Regions from separate parts of the Arthrobacter sp. P1_B3 genome, predicted to be linked through region 3. Evidence: riboswitches for the same ligand, from Rfam matches in the RefSeq annotation. Region 3 holds a riboswitch; each other region holds the start of a gene.
What was found. A riboswitch is a leader RNA that binds a small molecule or an ion and turns the genes downstream of it on or off. The one in region 3 is predicted to bind S-adenosylmethionine.

Region 1 (2,256 bases), on a different contig from region 3:
TCAGGAACAGTCGATGCCCCACCATTTCCGTCTTCTCCCAATCCGGCCGCGCGGAGGCGTTTGTGGCGAGCAGGGGCGGTACGGCGCTGACGGCACGGGAGCTGCCTGCCGCTGTTGCCCGGGCAGACATCATCATTGGCTGCAGCGGCACGGAGACCCGCATAGGTGCCGCCCAACTGGCCGGTTGGAGGGATGACACAGGCCGTGCCCTCATTGTCATCGATCTCGCACCCAGCCATGACTTCGACCCCCGGGTGGCGGATCTGCCGGGCGTTGAACTGATCACCCTGGATTCAGTGCGTTTCGCGGCTCCCCCGGCGGACGCCGAGGCGCTCCGCCTCGCCGGCGTCCTGGTCCGGCAAGCGGCGCTTCGCTTCGAAAAACAAGAAGGACTGCGCGTAGTCGACGCCGCCATTGTGGCCCTGCGCGGCCACGTCCACCAGGTCCTCGAGGCTGAAATGGCGCGCGTCATGAAGGAATACGGGTGCGGCGCCCAGGCTGAGGATGTGAACCTCGCGATGCGTCGAATTGTCCGCCGACTGCTTCACATCCCAACGGTCCGCGCCCGGGAATTGGCCTCGGACGGCCGCCAGTATGAGTACGCTGCCGCGCTGGAAGCCCTGTTCGGCCTCAGCATTCAGCTCACCGGCGCCCGGAACCCCGGGGCATACAATCTTGCCTTGGAAGGTGTCCCGGCCGCGCCGGCGGCTTCGTAGCCGTGTCCGTAATAATCCGCTTCACAATCGCTGGCCGTCTTTTCCCCGGCTGCGCGGATGTCCTACGCTCGATGCAGGTCACGAGTGCCAGCGCTAAACCCCGGTTTGCTGGCCGGCAACCCTCCAGACGCGGTGGGGTGCCCCGGGTGACGACCTGGCCGGTCCGGAACGGACCCGGCAAGCGCGGATTCCCATGATGTGGGGTCCTGGTCGAGTGAGGTCCCATGACAACTGCCATTTTTCCCGCAGCCCCCGAATTCCACGCCGCTGCGGCCCGCCCGCTGGCCGCCGTCACCGGCGCCGAAATCCAGGCCCCGCTGATCACCGGCGGCCACGCCCGCTACGCCAACCTCGACTACGGCGCCTCCGCCCCGGCACTGTCCGTCGTCTCGGCCTACCTGAACGAAATCCTGCCGTACTACGCGAGCGTGCACCGCGGCGCCGGCTACGCTTCGCAGATCAGCACGTCCGTCTACGAGAACGCCCGGGACATCGTGCGGGACTTCGTGGGCGGCCGGCCGGACGATTCGGTAATCTTCACCCGCAACACCACCGATTCCCTGAACCTGCTGGCCGGCTGCCTGCCGCTCCGCGACGGACGGCCGGTGGGCGAGGTCCTCTACCTCGACATCGAGCACCACGCCAACCTCCTGCCCTGGCAGAACGTCCCGCACCGCAGCGTCGTGGCCGCCCCCACCCTCGCGGCCACTGTGGACCGCCTGCGGGACGAGCTCGCCCGCGGCGGCGTGAGTCTGCTCGCCGTCACCGGCGCTTCCAATGTCACCGGGGAGATCCTGCCGATCCGGACTCTTGCCACACTGGCGCACGAGTACGGCGCCAGGATCGTCGTCGACGCCGCGCAGCTGGCCCCGCACCGGCGGATCGACATCGCCGCGGACGACGTCGACTACCTCGCCTTCTCGGGGCACAAGCTTTATGCCCCGTTCGGCGCCGGCGTGCTGGTGGGGCGGACGGACTGGCTCGACGCCGGCACCCCGCACCTGGCCGGCGGCGGCGCGGTCCGGGACGCCCGGCTCGACTCCGTCAGCTGGACCACCGGACCCGCCCGGCACGAGGGCGGCTCGCCGAACGTCCTCGGCGCGGCCGCCCTGGCCCGCGCCACCCAAGTGATCGCGGCCCTGGACCCGGAGCAGTGGCAGGCCCACGAGGACGCCATCCGGTCCTTCCTCGTCGAGGGTCTGCACGGCATTGACGGCGTGACCGTTCACCGGATCTTTGCCGATTCGACTCCCGCTTCTTCCCCCGGAGTCGATCTGCCGGGCACCGGCACCATCGGCGTCGTGAACTTTTCGGTGGAAGGCTACGACGCCGGGCTGGTGGCCGCCTACCTGTCGGCCGAACACGGCATTGGCCTGCGCGACGGCCGCTTCTGCGCCCACCCGCTGCTCAAGCGGCTCGGCCTGCCTGCAGGCTCCCTGCGCGCCAGCTTCGGCCTCGGCTCACGGCTGGAGGACGCCGAGCGCCTGTTGGCCGGCCTGCAGCAGCTGCGGCAAACGGGACTCGGCTGGGACTACGTGGT
Region 2 (2,256 bases), on a different contig from region 3:
TGGACACCATGGGAGCCTTTGAAGACCCGCGGCTTGACCACCACGGGCCCGGTGAGGGAGGCGAGGGATGCCGGCGCGGCGGCGAGGTCGCCCGGAACCGCGACCTGGGGCACCGGAATCCCGGCTGCCTGCAACGCCCAGGTGGTAAACAGCTGGTCGTTGGCGAGGGCCACCGCGGCGGGGTCGCCCACGATGATCCGCACGTCCTGGGCGAAACCGGCACGGGCCGCGGCCAGGACCGGAAGTTCCACAGTCAGGGTCGGAATGATGACGTTGATGGCTTCACGGTCCACCAGCCGGCGCAGGTCCAGGATCATGTCCGGGTCCGTCGCCGGCAGGAGCCTGACCGCGGCCGCGGCGGGGGCATCCTCCGCCTGGCGGGAGTCGGCGCGGGCGTCGGAGCCGAGATACGGGAGTCCGCGGGCTTCGAGCTGGGCCGCGACGGTCCGGCCGGCGGCGCTTGCTATCCCGGTAACCAGTATGCGCGGGCCCACAATTGCTCCATTCCGCCGTCACCGGCCGGGCCATGGCTGTGGCTCCGACGGTTCCGGCCACTGATTCACAGACAACTTGTTTTGATGGACAGACGGCTCGATTCACGGACAGCTCGGTTAACCTGCAAATCCGGCCGACACGTCGGCCATGTCCTCCAGTAGACGGCGAATCGTCCGCGCACACACGAGTGGGCTGTACCCGAAATTGGAGCCCGCAACTACTCGGCCGCACCCCGCCCCACGCTGGGCCCGGCCGGCGCCAGCGCCTGGGCGTGGCCCGGTTACGGAACATGACGACGACGGCGGTGCGGGCCGGCGTCGTAGGTGTTACGTTTTTGGGGAGTAATGAGAACCGGTGCCAAGCCCTGACTGGCCGGTCGGCAACCCTCCCTTTTCGCGGCGGGGTGCCTCAGGTGAATACTCGGCAATCGAGAATTCGAGCTGCAAGCGTGAAAGAGGAGATCCGTCGTGCCCCCCATGTCAACACCCGCGGTACCCGAAATACTCAGCACCACAGCACCCAGCACAGCACGCAGTGCACCACCTGCCGGCGAGGAAAGACTGGCCTACCGGCTGTTCACCGGCACGGATGACCGCGCCTTTTGTGAGCGCGTGTCCGCCGCCCTGGCCGAGGGCTATGTCCTGCACGGAAGCCCCGCCGCCACCTTCAACGGCAGCACCGTGATCGTGGCGCAGGCGCTGGTCCTGCCGGCCGCGATTGCGAGCGCGGACGCCGCCGTGGCCAATGCAGTCGATGAGCTCGATGCCGACGAGATTGACGCTGTTGGGGCATTCGAGGGCCACGCATGAGCTACGCCGGAGACCTCAGCCCCCATGAGGCGTGGGCCAAGCTGGAGGCGGGAGCCCTCCTGGTGGATGTCCGGACCGAGGGCGAATGGGCCCACATCGGCATCCCGGACACGACGTCCGCGGGCGGAAGGCGGAACGATCCGCTTTTCATCCAGTGGAACCTCGCCGGCGGCGTACCGAACCCGCACTTCGTGGAACAGCTAAGGCGAGAGGCACCGGAGGACTCCGCCGTCGAACTGGTGTTCCTTTGCCGCTCCGGTGTCCGCTCGATCGCCGCCGCGACGGCCGCGACGGCCGCCGGATACACCTCGTACAACGTTCTTGAGGGCTTCGAAGGCGAGACCGACCGTTTTGGCGACCGCACCGTCAACGGCTGGAAGAACCGCGGCCTGCCCACCAACCTTGGAAAGATCTGATGACTTTCAATCCCGACGCCGCCGGCTGGGCCGCCGACACCCAGGCTGTCCGCGGCGGCCTTGACCGCACCGGCTTCCAGGAAACCACCGAGCCGATCTTCCTCAACTCCGGATTCGTCTACGGGTCCGCGGCCGCTGCCGAGCGCGCCTTCACCGGGGAAGACGAGCGCTTCGTCTACTCCCGCTACGGCAATCCGTCCGTTGCCACCTTCCAGGAGCGGCTCCGGCTGCTCGAGGGAACCGAGGCGTGTTTTGCGACGGCGTCCGGCATGTCCGCCGTCTTCACCGCGCTGGGCGCGCTGTTGGCTGCCGGCGACCGCGTAGTCGCAGCCCGCTCGCTGTTCGGCTCGTGCTTTGTGATCCTCAACGAGATCCTGCCGCGCTGGGGTGTCGAGACGGTCTTCGTGGACGGCCCGGACCTGGAACAATGGCGCTCTGCCCTGTCCGAGCCGGCCACGGCGGTATTCTTCGAGTCGCCGTCGAACCCCATGCAGGAAATCGTGGACATCGCCGCGGTGAGCGAACTGGCGCATGCG
Region 3 (2,256 bases):
AGGGCACATGGCGTCATTCCCCATGAGTATGGACGCTCCCGCCCTGAGCATCAACGGCCATTAGTGCAGAGCGCGTCTGCAAAAATGCACAACCGATGTGGTCTAGTGGCCGAAGAAGGCCTCACGCAGCTGGGCGCTGAGCTGGCCGATTTCGGTCAGGAAGCCGTCATGGCCGATCGGCGCTTCAATGATGTGCAGTTCGGGGCCGCCCGGCAAGGCCTCGGCCAGTTGACGGGACTGGGCCGGGAAATACAGGCGGTCCGAGTCCACCGCCGCCACCAGGAACTCTGCGGTGGCCGGGGCCAGGGCCTCCCCGAGGCTGCCGCGCCCCCGGCAGACATCGTGGCTCATGAGGGCTTCGGTGATGGCGATGTAGCTGTTCGCGTCAAAGCGCCGGACCAGTTTGCTGCCCTGGTGGTCCAGGTAGCTTTCCACCTGGTAGCGCCCGCGTCCGGCCAGCGACCCGGCTTCCAGGGTCGCCTCGGACTCCTGGGCGTTCCGGCCAAACCGGCCGTCCAGTTCGGCCGCCGATCGGTAGGTGATGTGCGCGATGCGGCGGGCGAGGGCGAGACCTGCTTCGGGTTCCGGGCCGCCGTAGTAATTTCCGCCGTTGAAATGGGGGTCCTGGCGGATGGCCAGGGTCTGGGCCTGCGCGAAGGCAATCTGTTCGGCCGTGCTGCTGGCGCCGACGGAAATCACGGCGCAGCGCCGGACCCGGCCGGGGAACGTGACGGCCCATTCGAGTGCGCGCGCGCCGCCGAGTGAGCCGCCCAGCACGGCATACCAGCTGCCGATGCCCAGGGCGTCGGCCAGCCGCGCCTCGGCGGCGGCGGTGTCCCGCAGGGTGACGAGCGGGAACCGCGATCCCCAGGGGCGCCCGTCGGGGGCCGGGGTGGAGGGTCCCGTGGAACCGTGGCAGCCGCCCAGGATGTTGATTGAAACGACGAAGTACTTGTCAGTGTCCACGGGAGCCCCGGGTCCGGCGAGCTGTTCCCACCAGCCGGGTTCCTCGCTGTCGCCGCGGGTCACGTGCGTGTCGCCGGTCAGGGCGTGTTCTATGAGGACGGCGTTGGAGGCGTCCGCGTTCAGGGTCCCCCACGTCTCGTAGGCGAGGACCACATCGGGCAGCGGAATCCCTGATTCGAGCTGCAGGTCGCCGATCCGGACGTACTGGACGGTCCCGTCCGGGTTGCGGGATGGCTTGGTTTCGGGAGCACCCGTGCGGGTGACGGCAATCGTCATGTGAGGACCTATCTTCGCGCTTGCCTGCCGTCAGCTGACCGGCAGGCCAGGTCTTCACCCGGGGCACCCCGCCGCAATAGGAGGGTTGCCGGCCAGCAAGCCGGGGCTGTCACTGGCACTCATGACCTGGTACGAGTCTACGAAACAGGGGGCGGAAATCACGAAGATTGTGACTTCCATGTGACAGCCCGGCGGCCGGCCGTCCCGTCGAGGGGACACCGGCCGCCGGCCGCCCTGCTTGCCTAGGCGCCCTTGGCCGCGCGGAATCCGGCGTCGAGGTCCGCGAGGATGTCGTCGATGTGTTCCAGGCCCACCGAAAGCCGCACCAGCCCGGGATTGACGCCGGCGATCGCCTGCTGTTCGGGCGAGAGCTGGCTGTGGGTGGTCGACGCCGGGTGGATTACCAGGGAACGGACATCGCCGATGTTCGCGACGTGCGAGTGCAGTTCGAGCGCATCGGCGAACCGCTTGCCGGCCTCGGCTCCCCCGGCGATGTTGAACGCCACGACGGCGCCGGTCCCCTTGGGCCCGTACTTGCGGCCTCGCTCGTACCAGGGGCTGGACGGCAGCCCGGCGTAGGCGACCGATTCGACGTCGTCCCTTGCCTCCAGCCAGTGCGCCACCTTGGTGGCGTTGGCCACGTGGCGTTCGACCCGCAGGCTCAGCGTTTCGATGCCCTGGGCGATGAGGAAGGCGTTGAACGGGGAAACGGCGGAGCCGAGGTCGCGCAGGAGCTGGACGCGGGCCTTGAGGATGTAGGAAAGGTTCGCGCCCAGCGCCCCCTCCGCACCGAGATCGCGGGCGTAAACCAGGCCGTTGTAGGTAGGGTCCGGGGTGTTGAAACCGGGGAACCGCTCCGGGTCCTTGCCGAAGTCGAAGTTGCCGGAGTCCACGATCACGCCGGCGATCGCGGCGCCATGGCCGCCGAGGTACTTGGTGGCGGAGTGGACCACGATGTCCGCGCCCCACTCGATGGGCCGGATCAGGTACGGGGTGGAGAGCGTGTTGTCGACG

Region 1: linked by a shared signal. The riboswitch ahead of AC1D2F_RS05835 (aminotransferase class V-fold PLP-dependent enzyme) and the one ahead of metX (homoserine O-acetyltransferase MetX) in region 3 are both predicted to bind S-adenosylmethionine.
Region 2: linked by a shared signal. The riboswitch ahead of AC1D2F_RS14615 (DUF1737 domain-containing protein) and the one ahead of metX (homoserine O-acetyltransferase MetX) in region 3 are both predicted to bind S-adenosylmethionine.

The regions. Positions count from the first base shown of each region.
Region 1 is NZ_JBFTZV010000004.1:42,365-44,620, forward strand. It holds gene AC1D2F_RS05830 (glutamyl-tRNA reductase) at 1-716, shown strand, start outside; SAM riboswitch class IV at 793-906, shown strand; gene AC1D2F_RS05835 (aminotransferase class V-fold PLP-dependent enzyme) at 941-2,256, shown strand, end outside.
Region 2 is NZ_JBFTZV010000013.1:76,413-78,668, reverse strand. It holds gene AC1D2F_RS14620 (ATP-grasp domain-containing protein) at 1-494, opposite strand, end outside; SAM riboswitch class IV at 836-950, shown strand; gene AC1D2F_RS14615 (DUF1737 domain-containing protein) at 972-1,304, shown strand; gene AC1D2F_RS14610 (rhodanese-like domain-containing protein) at 1,301-1,720, shown strand; gene AC1D2F_RS14605 (O-succinylhomoserine sulfhydrylase) at 1,720-2,256, shown strand, end outside.
Region 3 is NZ_JBFTZV010000005.1:219,428-221,683, forward strand. It holds gene metX (homoserine O-acetyltransferase MetX) at 103-1,242, opposite strand; SAM riboswitch class IV at 1,254-1,369, opposite strand; gene AC1D2F_RS07790 (bifunctional o-acetylhomoserine/o-acetylserine sulfhydrylase) at 1,485-2,256, opposite strand, start outside.